Regions from separate parts of the Acidovorax lacteus genome, predicted to be linked through region 3. Evidence: predicted binding sites of a transcription regulator. Region 3 holds the regulator's gene; each other region holds the start of a gene.
What was found. The regulator LexA, encoded in region 3, represses DNA repair genes until DNA is damaged. The targets are predictions, from matches to a motif close to ACTGTATNNNNATACAGT.
Positions count from the first base shown of each region.

Region 1: a site for LexA is predicted at 2,117-2,134, ahead of ABD866_RS14210 (PA0069 family radical SAM protein). Genes of this name have one in related genera too.
Region 2: a site for LexA is predicted at 4,048-4,065, ahead of ABD866_RS14795 (DNA topoisomerase IV subunit B). Genes of this name have one in related genera too.

Region 1 covers NZ_BAABEX010000029.1:295,523-302,324, reverse strand. The annotation lists gene nosR (response regulator c-di-GMP phosphodiesterase, NosR family) at 1-817, shown strand, start outside; gene ABD866_RS14210 (PA0069 family radical SAM protein) at 947-2,098, opposite strand; gene ABD866_RS14205 (acyltransferase family protein) at 2,474-3,607, opposite strand; gene ABD866_RS14200 (GbsR/MarR family transcriptional regulator) at 4,074-4,658, shown strand; gene ABD866_RS14195 (cytochrome ubiquinol oxidase subunit I) at 4,661-6,079, shown strand; gene ABD866_RS14190 (cytochrome d ubiquinol oxidase subunit II) at 6,111-6,802, shown strand, end outside.
Region 2 covers NZ_BAABEX010000029.1:421,661-428,462, reverse strand. The annotation lists gene parC (DNA topoisomerase IV subunit A) at 1-1,961, opposite strand, end outside; gene ABD866_RS14795 (DNA topoisomerase IV subunit B) at 2,032-4,014, opposite strand; gene ABD866_RS14790 (MFS transporter) at 4,139-5,365, shown strand; gene ABD866_RS14785 (hypothetical protein) at 5,381-5,569, shown strand; gene ABD866_RS14780 (class I SAM-dependent methyltransferase) at 5,659-6,213, shown strand; gene dapA (4-hydroxy-tetrahydrodipicolinate synthase) at 6,244-6,802, shown strand, end outside.
Region 3 covers NZ_BAABEX010000007.1:482,558-489,359, forward strand. The annotation lists gene lpxK (tetraacyldisaccharide 4'-kinase) at 9-1,043, shown strand; gene ABD866_RS05610 (Trm112 family protein) at 1,072-1,254, shown strand; gene kdsB (3-deoxy-manno-octulosonate cytidylyltransferase) at 1,284-2,030, shown strand; gene adk (adenylate kinase) at 2,185-2,841, shown strand; gene ABD866_RS05625 (DUF6152 family protein) at 2,947-3,414, opposite strand; gene ABD866_RS05630 (hypothetical protein) at 3,463-3,882, opposite strand; gene ABD866_RS05635 (asparaginase) at 3,879-4,826, opposite strand; gene lexA (transcriptional repressor LexA) at 4,891-5,565, shown strand; gene ABD866_RS05645 (D-2-hydroxyacid dehydrogenase family protein) at 6,726-6,802, shown strand, end outside.

The sequences.
Region 1 (6,802 bases), on a different contig from region 3:
ACGCACGGCCGATCTGCGCAGCGCCAACGAAAAACTGCAGCGCAGCTACCTCACCAGCATCAAGATCTTCTCCAGCCTGATGGAGCTGCGCAGCGGCCCGCTGGCCGGGCACGGCAAGCGCACGGCGCAACTCGCACGCCGCGTGGCCCTGGCCATGGAACTCCCGCCCGACGCGGTACAGGACGTCTTCGTGGCCAGCCTGATCCACGACGTGGGCTTCATGGCGCTGCCCGACAGCATCCTGTCCAAACCCGTGGGCCGGCTCACGGCCGAGGAGCTGGCCCAGTACCGCCGCCACCCCGAACTGGGCGCCCAGGCCTTCATGGCACTGGACGAGCACCAGGGCGTGGCCACGGTCATCCGCAGCCACCACGAGCGCTTTGACGGCAGCGGTTTCCCGCAGCAGCTGCAGGGTGCCGACATTGCGCTGGGCGCGCGCATTCTGGCCGTGGTGGACACCTACGACGACCTGCTGCACGGCCACCTGACGGGCGCCAACCTGACCGAAGCCGAAGCCCGCACGCTGCTGCAGCGCGGCCGCGGCACGCAGTTTGATCCCGAGGTGGTGGATGTGTTCCTGCACATCACCCAGCAGGCCAAGCCCACCCAACGCCCGCTGGTGCCCACCGACACCGAATCGCTGGTGCCCGGCATGGTGCTGGGCAAGGACCTGGTCTCCAAAGAAGGCGTGCTGCTGCTGTCGGCCGGGCATGTGCTCTCGGCCGAGATGATCCACCGCATCCGCCGCTACGAAAAAACCGAGGGGCTGCAGATCGTGCTCGACATCCGCCTGCCGGAGCCGAACGCCGCGCGCTAAGGGTCTGTGCCTTCGTGCCCGTGCCTTGGGCCTGCGCACCCGGCCCGTGCATGGCCTAGGCCCACACAGCGCCTGGGCACCCGCCGTATCTGCACGCCTGCATGCGCGCCCTGCCAGCCCGTGGGCCCGTCAGAACAGGCTGTGCTGGCCGCGCACGGCGGCCGGGCGAAACTGCTGCAGATCCAGCTCGGTGCGCTCGCGGTTGAGTCCCAGGCGCGCGCAGGCCTTGGCAAAGCGCTGGCGCAGCAGGTCGGCCCACAGGCCCTGCCCCTTCATGCGGCTGGCAAAGTCGCTGCGGTAACTGCGGCCTTCGGCGCGCTCGGTGTCGGTCAGGCCGTGCGTGTCCTGCACACGGGCCATCACGCGGGCCGCGCGGTCCGGGTAGTGCTGCTGCAGCCAGGCGCGAAAAATCGGGTCCAGTTCCCAGGGCAGGCGCAGCACCGTGTAGAACGCGCTGCGCGCCCCGGCGTCGCGCGCGGCTTCGAGCACCTGCTCCATGTCTTCGTTCACAAACGGAATCTGCGGTGCCACGCTCACGCCCACGGGCACCCCGGCCTCGGCCAGGGCCCGGATGGTGCGCAGCCGCCGGTGGGGCGCAGCGGCGCGCGGCTCCAGAATGCGCGCCAGCCGGGCGTCGAGCGTGGTGATGGTCACGTACACCGCGGCCAGCCGCCGCGCAGCCAGCGGCGCCAGCAGGTCCAGATCGCGCTCCACGCCGCTGGACTTGGTGATCAGCGCCAGCGGATGGCCCGCCCGCCCCAGCAGCTCGACCACGCCGCGCGTGAGGCGCAGTTCGCGCTCGGCCGGCTGGTAGCAGTCGGTGGCAGAGCCCACGTTGACCAGCGTGGGCCGGTAGCCGGGCCGCGTGATCTCGTCGGCCAGCACCTCCACCACGTTCTGCTTGGCGATGATGCGGGTCTCGAAATCCAGCCCGGGCGAGAGGTTCAGGTAACTGTGCGTAGGCCGCGCGTAGCAGTACACGCAGCCGTGCTCGCAGCCCCGGTAGGGGTTCACCGAGCGCTCGAAAAAGATGTCGGGCGAGTCGTTCTCGCACAGCGCGCTGCGCACGGTTTCGAGCCGCACCTGGGTGGTGGGAGGTGGCGGCCGATCCGGCAGCCCGTCGGCCCCCACGGCAGGCCCGCCCCAGCCGTCGTCAAAGGCTTCGCGCTGGTCGCTCACGAAGCGGTGCGCCACCGCCATGGACACACCGCGCCCCTTGAGCGCTGCCACCGCAGCCGCTGGCAGGCCGGACTTGGGAGTCAGCGTATCGGCCGAGTCCATGTGCAAGGGCTTTGACATACTGTACGAATATACAGTTTTGTTGGTGCTTTGGGCACCCATCCAGCAGGCGATGGAGCAGGCCACACCGCTGCAGCCCGAGACGGTGCGGCGCCCTCCGTGTTGCACGGGTCTTGAGCGGCGGCCACCGCCCGCGGCGTTGCCTCGGTGGTGGACTTCCCGTTGTGTGTTTTTTGCTATTGATTTGATAGCTGCTCGTGCTTGATTTATAAGCACGAGTGGCCTCAAAGGCCTCGAAGGCCTCAAAGGCCTGAAGGCTGCCACCGCCCTGCGCAAGCCCCACAGGCCTACAGGCACCGGCCTCAAGGCCCACGCTCAAGCCTGCTGCCGGGCAGCGCCGCAGCCGTGGGGCGGGCGTCAGGCCGTGGCCAGCGCGTACGCCTCCAGCAGGCCACCGGTCAGCAGCAGGCCGGCCAGCCAACGCAGGGCCGAGCGCAGGTCGGTGCTGCGCGACTCGACCCCCGCGTACAGCAGCTGCCCCGCCGCCAGCGACAGGCCCCAGGCCAGCACCATGCCCGCGGCGTGCAGGGCGGGCACCGGGGGCCACCAGCGGCTGGCCACGGCGTTGACCAGCAGGCAGACGGCAAAGTGGATCAGAAACACCGAGTACGAGCGCTGGCCCAGCTGCACCAGCGGCGCCCAGCCCCCACTGCGCAGCAACGGCGAGCGCATGACCCCCACCAGCAGCAGCGCTGTGGCACCTGCCACGGCAATGCGTGTGCGGGGGTCCAGCCACAGCGCCACGCCCACCAGCAGCCCCAGGGTCAGCAGCCAACCCAGCGGACGGGCCGACTGCACCGCCCAGTAGGCCACGATGCCCAGCGCATACGCGCCCCAGAAGTACAGCGCCCAGTTGTCCCACGCGGCATCGCGGTTGAAGCCCCACAGCGACGCCGCAGCCCCTGCCACCACCAGCGCCTGTGCGGCGCGCAGCGCGTGCTGCGCCCCCTGCACACCACCGCGCCTGCGGCCCACGGCCCGCGCAGCCGACCATATCAGCAGCGCGCAGCAGAACAGTTGCAGGTCGATGGCCACATACCAGACCCCGGCCGACAGCGACTCGTAGCCCAGCACCCCATGCAGCAGCAGCCCATGCGCCAGCAGTTGCAGCCCGTCGGGCTCGCCCGGCACCGAATCGTGTGCGAACCAGGCGCGCACCAGCGCGGCCACGGCCAGCGTGACCAGCAGCGCCACCAGATACGGCGTGACCAGCCGCGCATAGCGGCGCAGCGCCTGTTGCCAGGCGCTGTCGTAGCGGGCCACGCCCTGGGGGGCCAGGCTGGCCGCCGCCAGATAGCCCGCCAGCACCAGAAACACCTGCACGGCCATGCGGCCGTAGTCGTACAGCCAAGCGATCAGCGCCGGGGCCAGCGGCTGCGCGATATCCGACATCGGGCCGTAGAAGGCCAGGTGGTGCGCCACGATCACCGCGCAGGCCAGGCCTTTGGCCATATCGAGAAACGGGGTGCGGGACATCGGAGCGGTGGCCATGACGGGCGGCAAAGGGTGGACGAGCGAAGGAGGCGGCTGCACGCGCCAGCCCAGCCCGTGCGGGCCACGCGACGCCAGCCGTGGCGGGCAAACCGCATATTGTCCCCTGCCCGCGCGTGGCTTTGCAGCGCCCGCGCGACAAAAAGAGCGCCGCCTCCAGCGGGGGGCACTGCAGCGCCGGGCACTTGCAGACCGCATGCGCGGCGAACACGGCGACCCGCGCGCGTGCACACCACCGCGCCTGCGGCATGTGTCGCCCCACCCCATGCTCGACCTTGCCCGCCCAGCCCCACCCTTTGCAGCGCCTGTTCACACCATGCCAGCGCCCTGCCACACCGGCGGACTGCGCGTGCGCCGGGCTGCCCAGCAACTCCACGCCAGATCAACTCCCTACACACTTTGCGGAAATTCGCGAATTTTCAGTAAATACTGAAATTTCAGGAGAAGCCGGATATCATGCCGTTCCATGACCTCCGTCAATACCTTGCTTCCCCCGCTCAACCGGCAGTTCGTGGCGCACTTTGGCGAAATGGGCAGCCGCTGGGGCATCAACCGGACGGTGGGGCAGATCTATGCCCTGATCTTCCTGTCGCAACGCCCGCTCAATGCCGACGAAATCGCCGAGGCGCTGGAGTTCTCGCGCTCCAACGTGAGCATGGGCCTCAAGGAGCTGCAGGCCTGGCGGCTGGTGAAGCTGAGCCACCGGCCGGGCGACCGGCGCGAGTATTTCGAGGCCCCGCAGGACGTGTGGGAGATCTTCCGCGTGCTGGCCGAAGAGCGCCGCCGCCGCGAGATCGAGCCCACGCTGTCGATGCTGCGCATGGCGCTGCTGGAGGAGCCCTCCACCGAGCAGGAACGCCACGCCCAGGAGCGCATGCGCGAGATGCACGACCTGATCGACCGCCTGATGACCTGGTTTGACGACGTGCAGCGCCTGGCACCCGAAACCGCGCTGCAACTGATGGGCATGGGCACCGCGGTCACGCGGGTGCTCGAATTCAAGGACCGCCTGACGGGCAAGGGCGGCACGCCAAACGCCAAGGGGCAATGACCATGGACGACACCCTGCTGCTGTCGCGCATCCAGTTCGCGGCCAACATCAGCTTCCACATCCTGTTTCCCACCATCACCATCGCGCTGTGCTGGTTTTTGGTGTTCTTCCGCCTGCGCCATGCGGCCACGCGGGGCACGCCCGCTGCCGCGGCGTGGGAGCAGGCCTACTACTTCTGGACCAAGGTGTTCGCGCTCACCTTCGCGCTGGGCGTGGTGTCGGGCATCACCATGAGCTTCCAGTTCGGCACCAACTGGCCGGGCTTCATGGAGCGGGCGGGCAACATTGCCGGGCCGCTGCTGGGCTACGAGGTGCTCACAGCCTTCTTCCTGGAGGCCACCTTCCTCGGCATCATGCTGTTCGGCCGTAACCGGGTGTCGGAGCGCATGCACCTGTTTGCCGCGCTCATGGTGGCCATTGGCACCACGCTGTCGGCGTTCTGGATCTTGAGCCTCAACTCCTGGATGCAGACGCCTGCGGGCTATGAAATCATCGACGGCAAGTTCCACGCCGTGGACTGGTGGGCCATTGTGTTCAACCCCTCGTTCCCGTACCGGCTGGGGCACAAGCTGCTGGCCTCGGGCCTGACGGCGGCCTTCCTGATAGCGGGCGTGAGCGCCTGGCAACTGCTCAAGGGCACCGCCACCGAGGGCACGCCCAAGGCGCTGCGCGCTGCACTCACGGCTGCGGCGGTGCTCATCCCGGCGCAGATCTTCATGGGCGACCTGCACGGCCTGAACTCGCTGGAGCACCAGCCCGCCAAGGTGGCCGCCATCGAAGGCATCTGGCAGACCGAAAAGGGCGCGCCGCTCACGCTGTTCGGGATTCCCAACGAGGAAGAGCAGCGCACCGACTACGCCATCAAGATCCCCAAGCTCGCCAGCCTGATCCTCACGCACGAATGGGACGGCGAACTCAAGGGCCTGAACGAGTTTCCGAACGCCCACCCGCCCGTGGCACCGGTGTTCTGGGGCTTTCGCATCATGGTGGGCGTGGGCATGCTGATGCTGGCCGTGGCCTGGTGGGGCGCCGCCAGCCTGTGGCGCCGCCGCCGTCTGGCGCAGCCCGCCGCCGCACTGCCGCGCACGCTGCTGTGGGCACTGGTGGCCATGACGTTTTCGGGCTGGGTGGCCACGCTGGCCGGCTGGTACGTGACCGAAATCGGCCGCCAGCCCTACCTGGTGTACGGCCTGCTGACCACCGCCGAAGCCGTGGCCCAGCACCCGCCGCACACCGTGCTGGCCACGCTGATCGCCTACCTGGTGGTGTACGGCCTGCTGCTGGTGGCCTACGTGGGCGTGATCAAACACATGGCCGAGCACGCGCACCAGCCCACTGCCGCCGTGCACCCGCCCGCACCGCCCGCCGTGGCCACCACCGCCTCACAGGCCCGTACGGCGGCCGGTACCGGCACCGCCTGAGGCCAGGCGCACCACAGAAAGACACCGCACCATGGCAACGATTGACTGGTCCACCGTGCTGCCCCTGGCCTTCATGGCCGTGATGGGCCTGGCCCTGCTCGCCTACGTCGTGCTCGACGGCTACGACCTGGGCGTGGGCATCCTGCTGCCCTTTGCCACCGATGCCGAAAAAGACATCATGGTCTCCAGCATCGGCCCCTTCTGGGACGCCAACGAAACCTGGCTGGTGCTGGGCGTGGGCGTGCTGCTGGTGGCGTTTCCGATGGCGCACGGGCTGGTGCTGTCGGCGCTGTACCTGCCGGTGGCCGTGATGCTGATCGGCCTGATCCTGCGCGGCGTGGCGTTTGACTTTCGCGTCAAGGCGCGCGATTCGCACAAGGCCACCTGGAACGCGGTGTTCGCCATCGGCTCGCTTGTCACCACGCTGGCCCAAGGCTGGATGCTGGGGGCCTACATCACCGGCTTTGCCACCGACACCTGGGCCCGCCTGTTTGCCCTGGGCATCGCCTTCACGCTGCCTGCCGCCTACGCCATGCTGGGCTCGGGCTGGCTGTTGATGAAGACCGAAGGCGAGCTGCAGCGCAAGGCCATGGGCTGGGGCCGTGCAGTGCTGTGGCCCATGGGCCTGGCGCTGCTGGGCATCTCCATGGCGTCTCCGCTGGTCAGCCCCACGGTGTTTGCCAAGTGGTTCGCACTGCCCGAGCTGTTCGTGCTGCTGCCGAT
Region 2 (6,802 bases), on a different contig from region 3:
CCGCCCTTCTGGCGCGACACCATGTGCTCCACCGCAGCGATGAAGCCATAGCCCCCCGACCCCGCCAGCAGCAGCATGGCCCCTGAGGGCCCGGCAAAGTAGTGCGCGGGCTGGGTGCCCGATTCGAGATCGATCAGCGTCGTGACCGGCTGGCCATCGCCACGGCCACCGGGCAGCGCCGACACCGGCACCGAATACACCCGCCCGTTGCTGCCAAAAATCAGCAGCTGGTCGACGGTGCGGCACTCGAAGGTGCCATACAGGCCATCGCCCGCCTTGAAGGCGAAGCTGCCCGCGTCGTGCCCGTGGCCCTGGCGCGCGCGCACCCAGCCCTTGGCCGACACCACCACCGTGACGGGTTCGTCGAGCACGCGCACTTCGGCCACGGCCTTCTTTTCGGCCTGGATCAGCGTACGGCGCGCGTCGGCAAACTGCTTCGCATCGGCCTCGATCTCGCGCACCATCAGCCGCTTGAGCGAGGCGGGGTTGCCCAGCACGTCTTCGAGCTTGCCCTGCTCGGTGCGCAGCTCGGCCAGTTCTTGCTCGATGCGGATGGCTTCGAGCCGCGCAAGCTGGCGCAGGCGGATTTCGAGGATGTCTTCCGCCTGGCGCTCGCTCAAGCGGAAGCGCTCCATCAGCGCGGCCTTGGGTTCATCGCTGCCGCGGATGATGGCAATCACCTCGTCGATGTTCAGCAGCACCAGCTGCCGGCCTTCGAGGATATGGATGCGGTCCAGCACCTTGGCCAGGCGGTGCTCCGAGCGCCGCGTGATCGTGCTCTGGCGGAAGCTCACCCACTCTTCGAGCATGTCGCGCAGCGACTTCTGCGTGGGCCGACCGTCGAGCCCGACCATGGTGAGGTTGATCGGGGCCGAGGTTTCAAGGCTGGTGTGGGCCAGCAGCACTTGGGTCAGGTCCTGCTGCGGCACCTTGCCCGTCTTGGGCTCGAACACCAGGCGCACGGGTGCGTCCTTGCTCGACTCGTCGCGCACGCCGTCGAGCACAGCCAGCAGCGTGGCCTTGAGCTGGGTCTGGTCCTGCGTGAGCGCCTTCTTGCCGGTCTTGACCTTGGGGTTGGTCAGCTCCTCGATCTCTTCGAGCACCTTCTGCGCCGACACGCCCGGCGGCAGCTCGGTCACCACCATCTGCCACTGGCCGCGCGCCAGGTCTTCGATCTTCCAGCGCGCGCGCACCTTGAGGCTGCCCCGGCCCGTACGGTAGGCGTCCTGGATGTCGGCCGTGCTGCTGATGATCTGCCCGCCACCCGGGTAGTCGGGGCCGGGAATCAGCGCGAACAGCTCCTCGTCGGTGAGCTTGGGGTTCTTGACCAGGGCGACGCAGGCATCAGCCACTTCGCGTAGGTTGTGGCTCGGGATCTCGGTGGCCAGGCCCACGGCGATGCCGCTGGCGCCGTTGAGCAGCGCGAACGGCAGGCGTGCGGGCAGTTGGCGCGGCTCCTGCGTGCTGCCGTCGTAGTTGGGCATGAAATCGACCGTGCCTTCGTCGATCTCGTCGAGCAGCAGGCTGGTGATGCGCGACAGGCGGGCCTCGGTGTAGCGCATGGCGGCCGCGCCGTCGCCGTCGCGGCTGCCGAAATTGCCCTGGCCATCGATCAGCGGATAGCGCTGCGCAAAGTCCTGCGCCATGCGCACCAGCGCGTCGTAGGCCGACTGGTCGCCGTGCGGATGAAAGCGGCCGAGCACATCGCCCACCACGCGGGCGCTCTTGACGGGCTTGGCCGCCACGTTGCGGCTGGCGCCGCTGTAGCCCAGGCCCATGCGGTCCATCGCGTACAGGATGCGGCGCTGCACGGGCTTGAGGCCGTCGCACACGTCGGGCAGCGCGCGGCCTTTGACGACCGAGAGCGCGTATTCAAGGTAGGCGCGCTGCGCATAGCCGCCCAGGGTGATGGCATCGTCGTCACCGGCGGTCTGCAGCAGAGGAAGGGTGGAGTCGGACATTCGGCTTCAGCAGTTCAATCGGGGCGCGCCAGGCGGCGCAACAGGCAGATCGTGGGGCAGGCGGGCGGGCTCAGACGTCCACTTCCACGGCATCGCCGTGCAGTTCCATCAGCTCGCGGCGGGCTGCGGCCTCGCCCTTGCCCATGAGCTTGGTGATCAGACCTTCGGTGGAGGCAAAGTCCAGCGTGCCCAGCTGCACCGGCAGCAGGCGGCGCGTATCAGGGTTGAGCGTGGTTTCCCAGAGCTGCTCGGCGTTCATCTCGCCCAGGCCCTTGAAGCGGCTGATCTGGCACTTCTCGCGCGGCACGCCGTCTTTGGCGCACTTGTCGAGGATGGCCTGCAGCTCGCCGTCATCCAGCGCGTAGAGCTTGGCGGCTGGTTTCTTGCCGCGGGCGGGGACGTCCACGCGGAACAGCGGGGGCCGGGCCACGTACACATGGCCGCGCTCGATGAGCTTGGGAAAGTGGCGGAAAAACAGCGTGAGCAGCAGCACCTGGATGTGCGCACCGTCGACGTCGGCGTCCGACAGGATGCACACCTTGCCGTAGCGCAGGCCCGACAGGTCGGGCTCGTCATTCGGGCCGTGGGGGTCAACGCCGATGGCCACGGAAATGTCGTGCACTTCGGTGTTGGCAAACAGCCGGTCGCGGTCCACCTCCCAGGTGTTGAGCACCTTGCCGCGCAGCGGCAGCACAGCCTGGCATTCCTTGTCGCGGCCCATCTTGGCGCTGCCGCCGGCCGAATCGCCCTCGACCAGGAACACCTCGTTGTGCGCAATGTCGCGGCTTTCGCAGTCGGTGAGCTTGCCGGGCAGCACGGCCACGCCCGAGCCCTTGCGCTTTTCGACCTTCTGGCCTGCCTTCTGGCGGGTCTGCGCGGCCTTGATGGCGAGTTCGGCCAGCTTCTTGCCGTAGTCCACATGCTGGTTGAGCCACAGCTCCAGTGCGGGCCGCACAAAGCCCGATACCAGGCGCACGGCATCGCGCGAATTGAGCCGCTCCTTGATCTGCCCCTGGAATTGCGGGTCCAGCACCTTGGCATTGAGCACGTAGCTGGCGCGCGCAAACACGTCTTCGGGCATCAGCTTCACGCCCTTGGGCAGGAGCGAGTGCAGCTCGATGAAGCCCTTGACGGCCTGGAACAGGCCGTCGCGCAGGCCGCTTTCATGCGTGCCGCCTGCGGTGGTCGGGATGAGGTTGACGTAGCTCTCGCGCACTGGCGAGCCGTCTTCGGTAAAGGCCACGCACCAGGCGGCGCCCTCGCCTTCGGCAAAGCTGTCGTTGCCACTGTCGGCAAAGCCTTCGCCCTCGAACAGCGGAATCACCGGGTCGGCCGACAGTGTCTGCTGCAGGTAGTCGCGCAGGCCGCCTTTGTACTGCCAGGTCTGGGTTTCGCGGGTCTTTTCGTTCAACAGCGTCACCGCCACGCCGGGCATGAGCACGGCCTTGCTGCGCAGCAGGTGCGTCAGTTCGCCCAGCGGCAAGGTGCTCGACTCGAAATACTTCGCATCGGGCCACACGCGCACCGTGGTGCCCTGCTTGCGCTCGCCGGGCTCCAGCGGGCGCGCCACCAGCGGCTCGACCACGTCGCCACCTGCAAACACCAGGCGGGCGGCCTGGCCCTCGCGGTGGCTGGTCACTTCGAGCCGGGTGGCCAGGGCGTTGGTCACGCTCACGCCCACGCCGTGCAGGCCACCCGAGAAGCTGTACGCCCCGCCCTTGCCCTTGTCGAACTTGCCGCCCGCGTGCAGGCGGGTGAACACCAGCTCGATCACCGGTGCTTTTTCTTCGGGGTGCAGGCCGAAGGGGATGCCGCGCCCGTCGTCCTCAATGCCGACCGAACCGTCGGCATGCAGCGTCACGCGGATCTTCTTGCCGAAGCCCGCCAGGGCTTCATCGGCGGCGTTGTCCAGCACCTCCTGCACGATGTGCAGCGGGTTGTCGGTGCGGGTGTACATGCCCGGGCGCTGCTTGACGGGCTCCAGGCCCTTGAGCACGCGGATCGAGCCTTCGGAATAGTCGCTCGCGGCGGTGGAGGTCGGTTTCGTGGCCATGGCGGCGGATTGTAGTGCGGCGGCACGGCGAGAGCTGGATAAAACCACAGCCCTGCGTGCACCACCCGGGAGCCCGGCACGAGGCTGTCAGGCAGCGCGCGGCGAACTTGGCTACATTATTTGAATGCATACCAATACGCCGAAATTGTCCATGCTGCAGGTGCTGGCCTGCGGCGCTGCCATCGTCACGCTGTCCATGGGCATCCGGCATGGCTTCGGCCTGTGGCTGCAGCCCATCACCCAGGAGATGGGCTGGACGCGCCAGACCTTTGCACTGGCGGTGGCCATCCAGAACCTGTCTTGGGGCTTCATCGGCATCTTCGCGGGCATGGCGGCCGACCGCTTTGGCGCGTTCCGCGTGCTGATCGCCGGTGCAGCGCTGTATGCAGCGGGCCTGGCGGGCATGGCCCTGTCGCCCACGCCGTTGATGTTTGCGCTGACCACCGGGGTGCTGATCGGCGCAGCGCAGGCTGGCACCACGTATGCCGTGATCTACGGCGTGCTGGGTCGGCAGATCGCGCCCGAAAAACGCTCCTGGGCCATGGGTGTGGCGGCCGCGGCCGGCTCGTTCGGGCAGTTTCTGATGGTACCGGTGGAGGGCTGGCTGATCGCCAGCCTGGGCTGGAAGGAAGCGCTGTTGGCCCTGTCGGCCATGGTGCTGCTCATCGTGCCGCTGGCCTTCGGTCTGCGCGAGCCGGGCTTTGGCAACGGCGCGCCCGCCGCCCCCCGCGAACAGACCATCGCCCAGGCGGTGGGCGAAGCCATGCGCTACCCGAGCTTTCTGCTGCTGATGGCGGGCTACTTCGTCTGCGGCTTCCAGGTGGTGTTCATCGGCGTACACATGCCCAGTTATCTCAAGGACCAGGGCCTGTCGCCGCAGGTGGCCAGCTATGCGCTCGCGCTGATCGGGCTGTTCAACGTGTTCGGTACCTACATCGCAGGCTCGCTGGGCCAGCGCATGCCCAAGCGCTTCATCCTGTCCTTCATCTACTTCGCGCGGGCAGTGGCCATTGCGGTGTTCCTGTCGGTGCCGCTGTCGCCGCTGTCGGTGTACGTGTTCTCGGCCGTGATGGGCACGCTGTGGCTGTCCACCGTGCCGCCCACCAATGCCACCATTGCGCAGATCTTTGGCGTGCAGCATCTGTCGATGCTCGGCGGGTTCGTGTTCTTCAGCCACCAGATCGGCAGCTTCATGGGCGTGTGGCTGGGCGGCTATTTGTACGACGTGACCGGCAGCTACGACCTGGTCTGGTACATCGCCATCGGTCTGGGGGTGCTGGCCGGGCTGGTGAACCTGCCCATCCGCGAAAGCGCTATCGTGCGCGCCCCCGCGCAGCCCGCACGCGCCTGAACCCGATTGAGCACCATGCACAACCCCACGACCCCGCCGCCTGCAGCGCCTGCGCTGGTCACCCCGGCCACAGGTCGCGCGGCCCTGTGGTGGCGCTGGCTCGGCGGCCTGCTGGCGGTGCTTGCCTGCCTGGCGGTGTTCGGGCTCTACACCGCCCCTGGCTTCATGGTGCAATTGGCGGATCAGGTCTGGGCCTGCTTCTGAGCCTTGGGGCACCCGCCCGGCATATGTGCCATATCGGCTGCTTGTGCTTATTATTCAAGCACGAGCAGCTATCAATCTAATAGCAAACCATGCATGGAACCGAAGCACCATCGGCTTGGGTGCAGCGCTGGGCCCATCTGCTGCCCCCAGGCGGCACCGTGCTCGATGTGGCCTGCGGCGCAGGCCGACACCTGAAGTGGCTGGCAGCGCAAGGCCACCGCGTGACCGGGGTGGACCGCGACCCTGAAGCCCTGGCCGCCTGCGGCGCGGCGGGCGAATGCATCGCCGCCGACATTGAAAACGGCCCCTGGCCCCTGCCCGGCCGGCGCTTCGATGCGGTGGTGGTCACGAACTACCTGTGGCGCCCGTTGTGGCCCACGCTGCTGGAGAGTCTGGCCCCGGGCGGCGTGCTGCTGTACGAAACCTTTGCCCATGGCCAGGCCAGCGTGGGGCGCCCCGCGCGGCCCGAGTTTCTGCTGCAGCCGGGGGAGTTGCTGCAGCGCTGCGCAGGCCTGCGCATCGTGGCGTATGAAGACGGCTTTCTTGATGCACCCGCACGCTTCGTGCAGCGCGTTGCCGCGGTGCGGGAAACACCGCACGCCGACGCCCCGCCGCGTCATCTTCTGGCGCCCGGGCATCGTTAGAATGCCCGTTTACCGTTTTCTTCTGCGGACATGACTTCTCACTCCGTCCCCCTGACCGGCAGCATCGTCGCCCTCGTCACGCCCATGCATGAGGACGGCAGCGTCGACTACCCCGCGCTGCGCAAACTCATCGACTGGCACATTGCCGAGGGCACCGACTGCATCGGCGTGGTGGGCACCACGGGCGAATCGCCCACGGTGAACGTGGAAGAACACTGCGAGATCATCCGCGTGGCCGTGGAACAGGCTGCCAAGCGCGTGCCCATCATGGCGGGGTGCGGCGCCAACTCGACGGCCGAGGCCATCGAACTCGCCCGCTTCGCCAAGAAGGTGGGGGCCGACAGCCAACTGCAGGTGGTGCCCTACTACAACAAGCCCACGCAGGAAGGCCAGTACCAGCACTTCAAGGCGATTGCCGAGGCCGTGGGCGACCTGCCGACCATTCTGTACAACGTGCCGGGCCGCTCGGTGGCCGATATGCAGCACGACACCGTGCTGCGCCTGGCGCAGATTCCAGGCATCGTCGGCATCAAGGAAGCCACGGGCAACATCGAGCGCGCGCAGTGGCTGATCCGCGAAGCGCCCAAGG
Region 3 (6,802 bases):
GTGCCCCTATGCACGACAGCGACCTCGCGGCGCAACGCCAGGCCTGGTGGCGCCGCCAGTGGCGCACGCGCACGGCGTGGGCGTGGCTGTTGCGGCCGGTGGCGGACCTGTATGGCGCGCTCGTGCGCCTGCGGCGTCTGGCCCATGCGCGGCAATGGCAACGCACCGAGTCCGCGGGCTGCCCGGTGATCGTGGTGGGCAACGTCACGGTGGGCGGGGCGGGCAAGACCCCGGTGACCATGGCACTCGTGCAGCAGCTGCGCACCCGCGGCTGGCATCCGGGCATCATCGGGCGCGGGTATGGCCGCACCACGCGTGGCGCAAGGTCGGTGGGGCCCGACAGCACCCCCGACGAGGTGGGCGACGAGCCGCTGCTGCTGCACCAGCGCACCGGCGCGCCCTGCGCGGTGGCCGAGCGGCGTATCGATGCCGCACGGATGCTGCTGGCACAGCCGAGCCCACCCAATCTGCTGGTGTGCGACGACGGCCTTCAACACCTGGCGCTGGCGCGCAACCTGGAAATCTGCGTCTTCAACGACGAGGGCGTGGGCAATGGCTGGCTGCTGCCGGCCGGCCCCTTGCGAGAACCCTGGCCCCGCCGGGTGGATGCCGTGCTGTACGCGGGCATGCTGCCGCCAATGCCCGCGGGCGTTCCAGCCTTTGCCTTGCACCGGCAGTTGTCGGCTGAAGGGATCAACGCCGCGGGTGAGCGCATTCCCATCGAGCGCCTTCGGGAACAGACCGTCCATGCCGTGGCCGCCATCGCACGCCCCGAAGATTTTTTCGGCATGCTGCGCGCAGAGGGGCTGACCTTGGCCTCGGCAGAGGCACGCCCAGACCATGCGCCCTACGCCGACTGGCAGCCACCCACGCAAGGCACCTGGATCGTCTGCACAGAAAAAGACGCCGCCAAAATCTGGAAGCACCGCCCGGACGCGGTAGCCATCCCGCTGGAAATGACCATCGAACCCGCTTTCTGGACCTGGCTGGATGCCCGCTGCAATGCATGGCCACATGCCAGTCGCCCACACCGCCCGATATGATGCGGAGCCTTTGCCTCCCACCGCCGCCATGGACCCGAAACTGCTTGAACTGCTCGTCTGCCCGGTTACCAAGGGCCCGCTGGTCTTGGACCGTGAACACCAGGAATTGATCTCCCGCAGTGCCCGTCTGGCCTATCCGGTGCGCGACGGCATTCCGGTGCTGCTCGAAAACGAGGCCCGCCCGCTGACAGACGAGGAACTTGAACAGTGAGTGGCTTTCGCGTCCTGATCCCTGCTCGCATGGCCTCCAGCAGGCTGCCCGGCAAGCCGCTGGCCGACATCGCGGGACTGCCCATGGTGGTGCGCGTGGCCCGTCAGGCAGAGCGCAGCGGCGCAACTGCGGTCACGGTGGCCGCCGACGACGAGCGCATTCTGCAGGCCTGTGCAGCGCATGGTGTGCATGCCATCGCCACCGCAGCCGACCACCCGAACGGCAGCGATCGGCTGGCCGAAGCCTGCACGCTGCTGGGCCTTGCAGACGACGCCATCGTGGTCAACGTGCAGGGCGACGAGCCCTTGATCGACCCTGCACTGATCCGGGCCGTGGCCTCGCTGCTGGAGCAGGACCCGGTAGCGGTCATGGGCACGGCGGCCCATCCGATCCACCGGCTGGCCGACTACCAGAGCCCCCATGTCGTCAAGGTCGTGCTGAATGCGCGCGGGCACGCCCAATACTTCAGCCGCGCGGCGATTCCGCATGTGCGCGACGCCCTGCCCCAGGCCGACACACAAGACGGCAGCCCCCACACCCCGTGCCCGCCCGATGCCCCTGCCCTGCGGCACATTGGCCTGTACAGCTACCGTGTCGGCTTTCTGCGCCGCTATCCGACACTCTCCCAGGCGCCCACCGAGCGGCTCGAATCGCTGGAGCAATTGCGTGTGCTCTGGCATGGCCATGCGATTGCAGTGCACACGACCTTACAGGCTCCTGGTGCAGGCGTGGACACGCCGGAAGACCTGGAACGCGTGCGCGCCCTGCTGGCCTGAGCACCGCTGCAGGTGTCGCCCGCGCGTAAGCGACCGCACGGGGATCGCGTGCTATCCTCGCCGCCGACCGCACAAGACACAAGAGCAAGCTACCCGGGTACACGCCTGTGCCGGTGCCGCTTTGCCAGCCGATTTCTAACCTTCGAGGACATCCATGAGACTCATCCTGCTTGGCGCCCCGGGCGCAGGAAAGGGCACGCAAGCCACGTTCATCTGCCAGAAATACGGCATCCCCCAGATCTCGACCGGCGATATGTTGCGCGCGGCGGTGAAGGCTGGCACTCCGCTGGGCCTGCAGGCCAAGGCGGTCATGGACTCGGGAGCTCTGGTCAGCGACGACATCATCATCGGACTGGTCAAAGAGCGCATCGCCCAGCCAGATTGCGCGCATGGCTTTCTGTTTGACGGCTTTCCCCGCACCATCCCACAGGCCGACGCGATGAAGGCGGCTGGCGTCAAGCTCGACTATGTGCTGGAAATCGACGTTCCGTTTGACGCCATCATCGAACGCATGAGCGGCCGCCGCTCGCACCCTGCCAGCGGCCGCACCTACCACGTAAAGTTCAATCCGCCCAAGGTGGAAGGCAAGGACGATGTGACCGGTGAAGACCTGATCCAGCGCGAAGACGACAAGGAAGAGACCGTGAAGAAGCGGCTCCAGGTCTACAGCGACCAAACACGCCCGCTGGTGGACTACTACCGCTCTTGGGCCGCGAGCGAACCGGCGTCTGCACCGCGCTATCGCGCCATCAGCGGCACCGGGAGCGTGGAGGAGATCACGCAACGCGCCCTGGCCGCACTCGCTTCTTGAACCCGGGCATCGCCTGAGTCACAACGGCGCCTTTGGGCGCCGTTTTTCATTCGAGCTTCACTACCAACAGTGCAGCAGCCGTTCGCACCGCGTTTGAGGATGCACTCAGGCCGGGCTGGACCGCAGCCCGATGGCCCGGCCGCCCACGAACAGGAACTCGGCCCGCAGCATCCGCTCTGCCGCACCGCGTTGGGTGAATCCGATCAGTTCCACCCGGGCACCGGCCGCCAGCGGCTCTAGTCCCCACGCCTGCAGACGCGTCAGAGGCGCGAGTTCCACCGTCCAGTCGCCGGCAGCCCCCTCTGGAACCCGCGCACGCTGCAGCAGCGCAGAGCCGTCCACCGGCGCTGTCTGGCGCGGCAACGACCTGCTGACCAAATCGGCGGGCTTTTGCAGGCCCGTGTCTACCCGCAACTGCAGTTCGGCATGCGGATTGGCCCAGCGCACCTGCTGCAACACCCCCGCCAAATACCATGGCCGCTCCAGGTCAAAGCTGCTCCAACCGTGGTGGGCCCAGGCACTGGCCGGTAACACCAGGCTGACCGTGCAAAAGTGACGTCGCTGAAGATCCATGGCGTGACTCCCCAAGGGCGTTGGAATCTCAAAGGGTTTCGCAGTCGGTCAGTAGGCGATCCATCGACCCAGCACCAATACGCTGAGCCACAACAGGGCCGACAGCACGAGCTGGATTCTGGCCCAGACATCCAGGCGCTGCAACGAAGCCCGCGCGTGGAATGCGGCCGCATTCATGCCCGCAAGCAACAGCAGGCCCATCTTCCAGACAAAGCGGTCGTTGCTCAGAAGCTCCTGGGCCTGCAAGGCAAACATCACCAGCCCCGACGCGGCTGCCAGGACAAAACCTGTGAGAGCGAGCGCGATGCACAGCCGTGCCAACGCTGGCACGGCCAGACTGGATGCGCCTCCCCACAGACGCACTTCCAGGGTCAGCAGATTGCCCAGTAGCAAGGCGATGCCCAGGATGTGCACAACCTCCAGCGTGGGGTACAGCCACGCATGGGTGAGCCACGATTGCAGCATCATGCCTTCAAGAGGCTCAGTGCAAGGCTGATACGCGCCTTCACGGGCGACAGCCCCGCAAACCGAACGAAGCGCGGGTCACCCGCGCCCACCAAGCGCCCCGCACGGCAGCGGCTTGCCACAGCGACCGGCACCCCCCGCGCCGCGGCCTGCAGCAGTCGCTCCTCCAGCCGGACGTGCAAGGTGCCATTGCCAGTACACGCAACCACCAGCCCTTGTACACCGGCATCCACCAGCAGATCCACCACCCGGCCATCGCTAGCAGCAGCGCTCGTCAGCAGTTCCACCCAGGGCCAGGCGCCGGCAGACTCACGCGGCCCCGCGCCGGGCTGCAGCGGAGCACCGGCCTCTGCGCGAGCCCAGCGCACAGACCCTTCTTCCACCCAGCCACAGGGGCCGCCTTCTTCGGATGCAAAAGCCTGGACACGGTACGGATGCACCTTGCTCACTGCCTGCGCGGTGTGGATCTCTCCACTGGCCACAAGCAGGACACCCCGACTGCCTGCATCGGCAGCCACCGCGATTGCATCGAGCAGGTTCTGCGGCCCGTCAGGTGTCAGGGCCGTCGCGGGGCGCATTGCACAGGTCAATACCACGGGCTTGCCCACAGGCAGCACGCTGTGCAGGAACCACGCGGTCTCCTCGGCCGTATCGGTGCCGTGGGTGATCACGACCCCCCGCACCGCCGGATCGGTCAAGGCCCGACGGCACCGCGCGGCAAGGGTGCGCCAGATGTCAGCATCCATGTCCTTGCTATCGACCTGCGCGACCTGCTCGCTCTCGGTTGTTATGTCAGTCAGCCCCGCATGTGCCAGCAACGGCCGCAGAAGATCGTGCACAGACACCTGCGCGGCTGTATAGCCCACGTTATCCGCTGCCTCTGCCGCGCGACCGGCAATGGTCCCCCCTGTCCCCAGCACCAGGATCTTGTCCCCCACCACTTGCAGACTCCTCAAAACTGAACAAAAATACAGGTACTGTGATTATTGACAGTATGTCACCCAGTACACCATGACGGACCACCCCAAACTGACCGCACGGCAGCAACAGATCCTGGATCTGATCCGCACCGCCATCGCGACCACAGGCGCCCCACCCACCCGGGCCGAAATCGCCGCCGAACTAGGCTTCAAGTCGGCCAACGCCGCAGAAGAGCACCTGCAGGCGCTGGCCCGCAAGGGAGTCATCGAACTCGTGAGCGGCACGTCCCGGGGTATCCGCCTGCGCAGCGGCGCACCCACACGACGAGTCGCAGACCAAGCCGAGCGCAACTCGGGCACGCTCCCGGGGTTTCAACAGCTGCTGTTGCCGCTCATCGGCCGCGTGGCTGCCGGGTCGCCCATTCTCGCGCAAGAGCACGTTGATCAAACCTACGCGCTGCAACAGGGTTTGTTCTCGCAGACGCCGGACTACCTGCTCAAGGTGCGCGGCATGTCCATGCGCGACGCCGGCATCATGGACGGCGATCTGCTAGCCGTGCAAGCGACCAAAGAGGTGCGCAACGGTCAGATCGTGGTGGCACGTCTGGGGGACGAAGTCACGGTCAAGCGCCTCAAACGCACAGGCGGCTCGGTCGAACTGCTGCCCGAGAACCCCGACTATCCAGTCATCGTCGTACAGCCTGGCGAGCCCTTTGAAATCGAAGGGCTCGCGGTCGGGCTGATCCGCAACCACATGCTTTCCTGATTTATCCGACACACCGGAGGTGGCGGGCGTCAGCGTCCACAGAGATGCGGCCCTCCGGATGCGGTCGTTCCTTGGAATCCTGCCGGCGCCTTGTCTGGAGCATTCACATGGCATTCGCCCGCATCGTGCAGTCTTGGTTTCAAGCGTGGATCCGCAACCGTTCTTCGCCAGTTGGGCAAGAGCCCTTCCGCCAGCCGGACGCAGACACAACGGGGTCGCAGCCCAATCTGCGTTGCTCCTTGGCGGATTTGCCCCCGCCGCGGCGCTGGGCGCCCTCACTTATGGCCGACCTCGGCAGAACCCCTGAATATCCGGCGTCGGCACACCGCATGCGCCTGGACGAGCCAGCGCGGACAATCGGCGTTCCCCTCACGGTGGTGCCACACACCCCCGACAGTCGCCCAGCGACGCGCGCCCCGGCCATCGCCAGCGACCGTCAGGCTGCCAACGATCCCTGCGTCCGGGGAACTCATCCCATCAAGATTCGCTACGCCCGGGGCCACCGAGGGGGCGCCCGGCTGGCGATTTCGGGGCGGCTGGCCGACGTATGTGCGGAATTGGACCGGCTGGCCCAACTGGAGCAACGAGGCGAGATCGTCGAAAGCGCAGCCTGAACGTGATCCACTCACTCGGCGCCGTTGGTAGATGCAGTGTCAGGCGATCGCCTTCCAACGATACGCACCTCACACACCGTTCGCGACACACCGGGCAGGTCCACGCAGGACACTGCAGCCTGCGCTGGTGACGGCGGCGAGCCCCGTAATTACCTCCCGCTTGCCGTCATGCCCGGCCGCATGCTAGCTGGCCCAAGGCCCGCTGCTGCGGGCGTTTTCTCTCAAGGAGGCAGAAGTGCACTCCCCGTCGGGGCAAAGATCGGCAACCAAGACAGCTTGCTATTGATTGAATAGCTGCTCGTGCTTGACTCCGCTCACTCCAGGCCACTTTTCGACCTCATGCTGTGCACTGCATCTTGCGCCATTGGCGGCTCGGCTGATCTTGAACGGACGCGCGACGCGGACGCTTAGTAGGCCAGAAGGTCTCATGGATCGCTATCGCGCGTCGCGACAGAGGTTCCGAACTTCGTGCGATCCGTTTCAGCGTGCGAACGACTACCCCCTACCGGCCTCAGGCCCAGCAGCGAGCAAGGCACAATGACGCCCATGAATATCGTGATCCTGGACGACTACCAAGATGCCGTCCGCAAGCTCCAGTGCGCCTCGCGCCTGGATGCCTACAG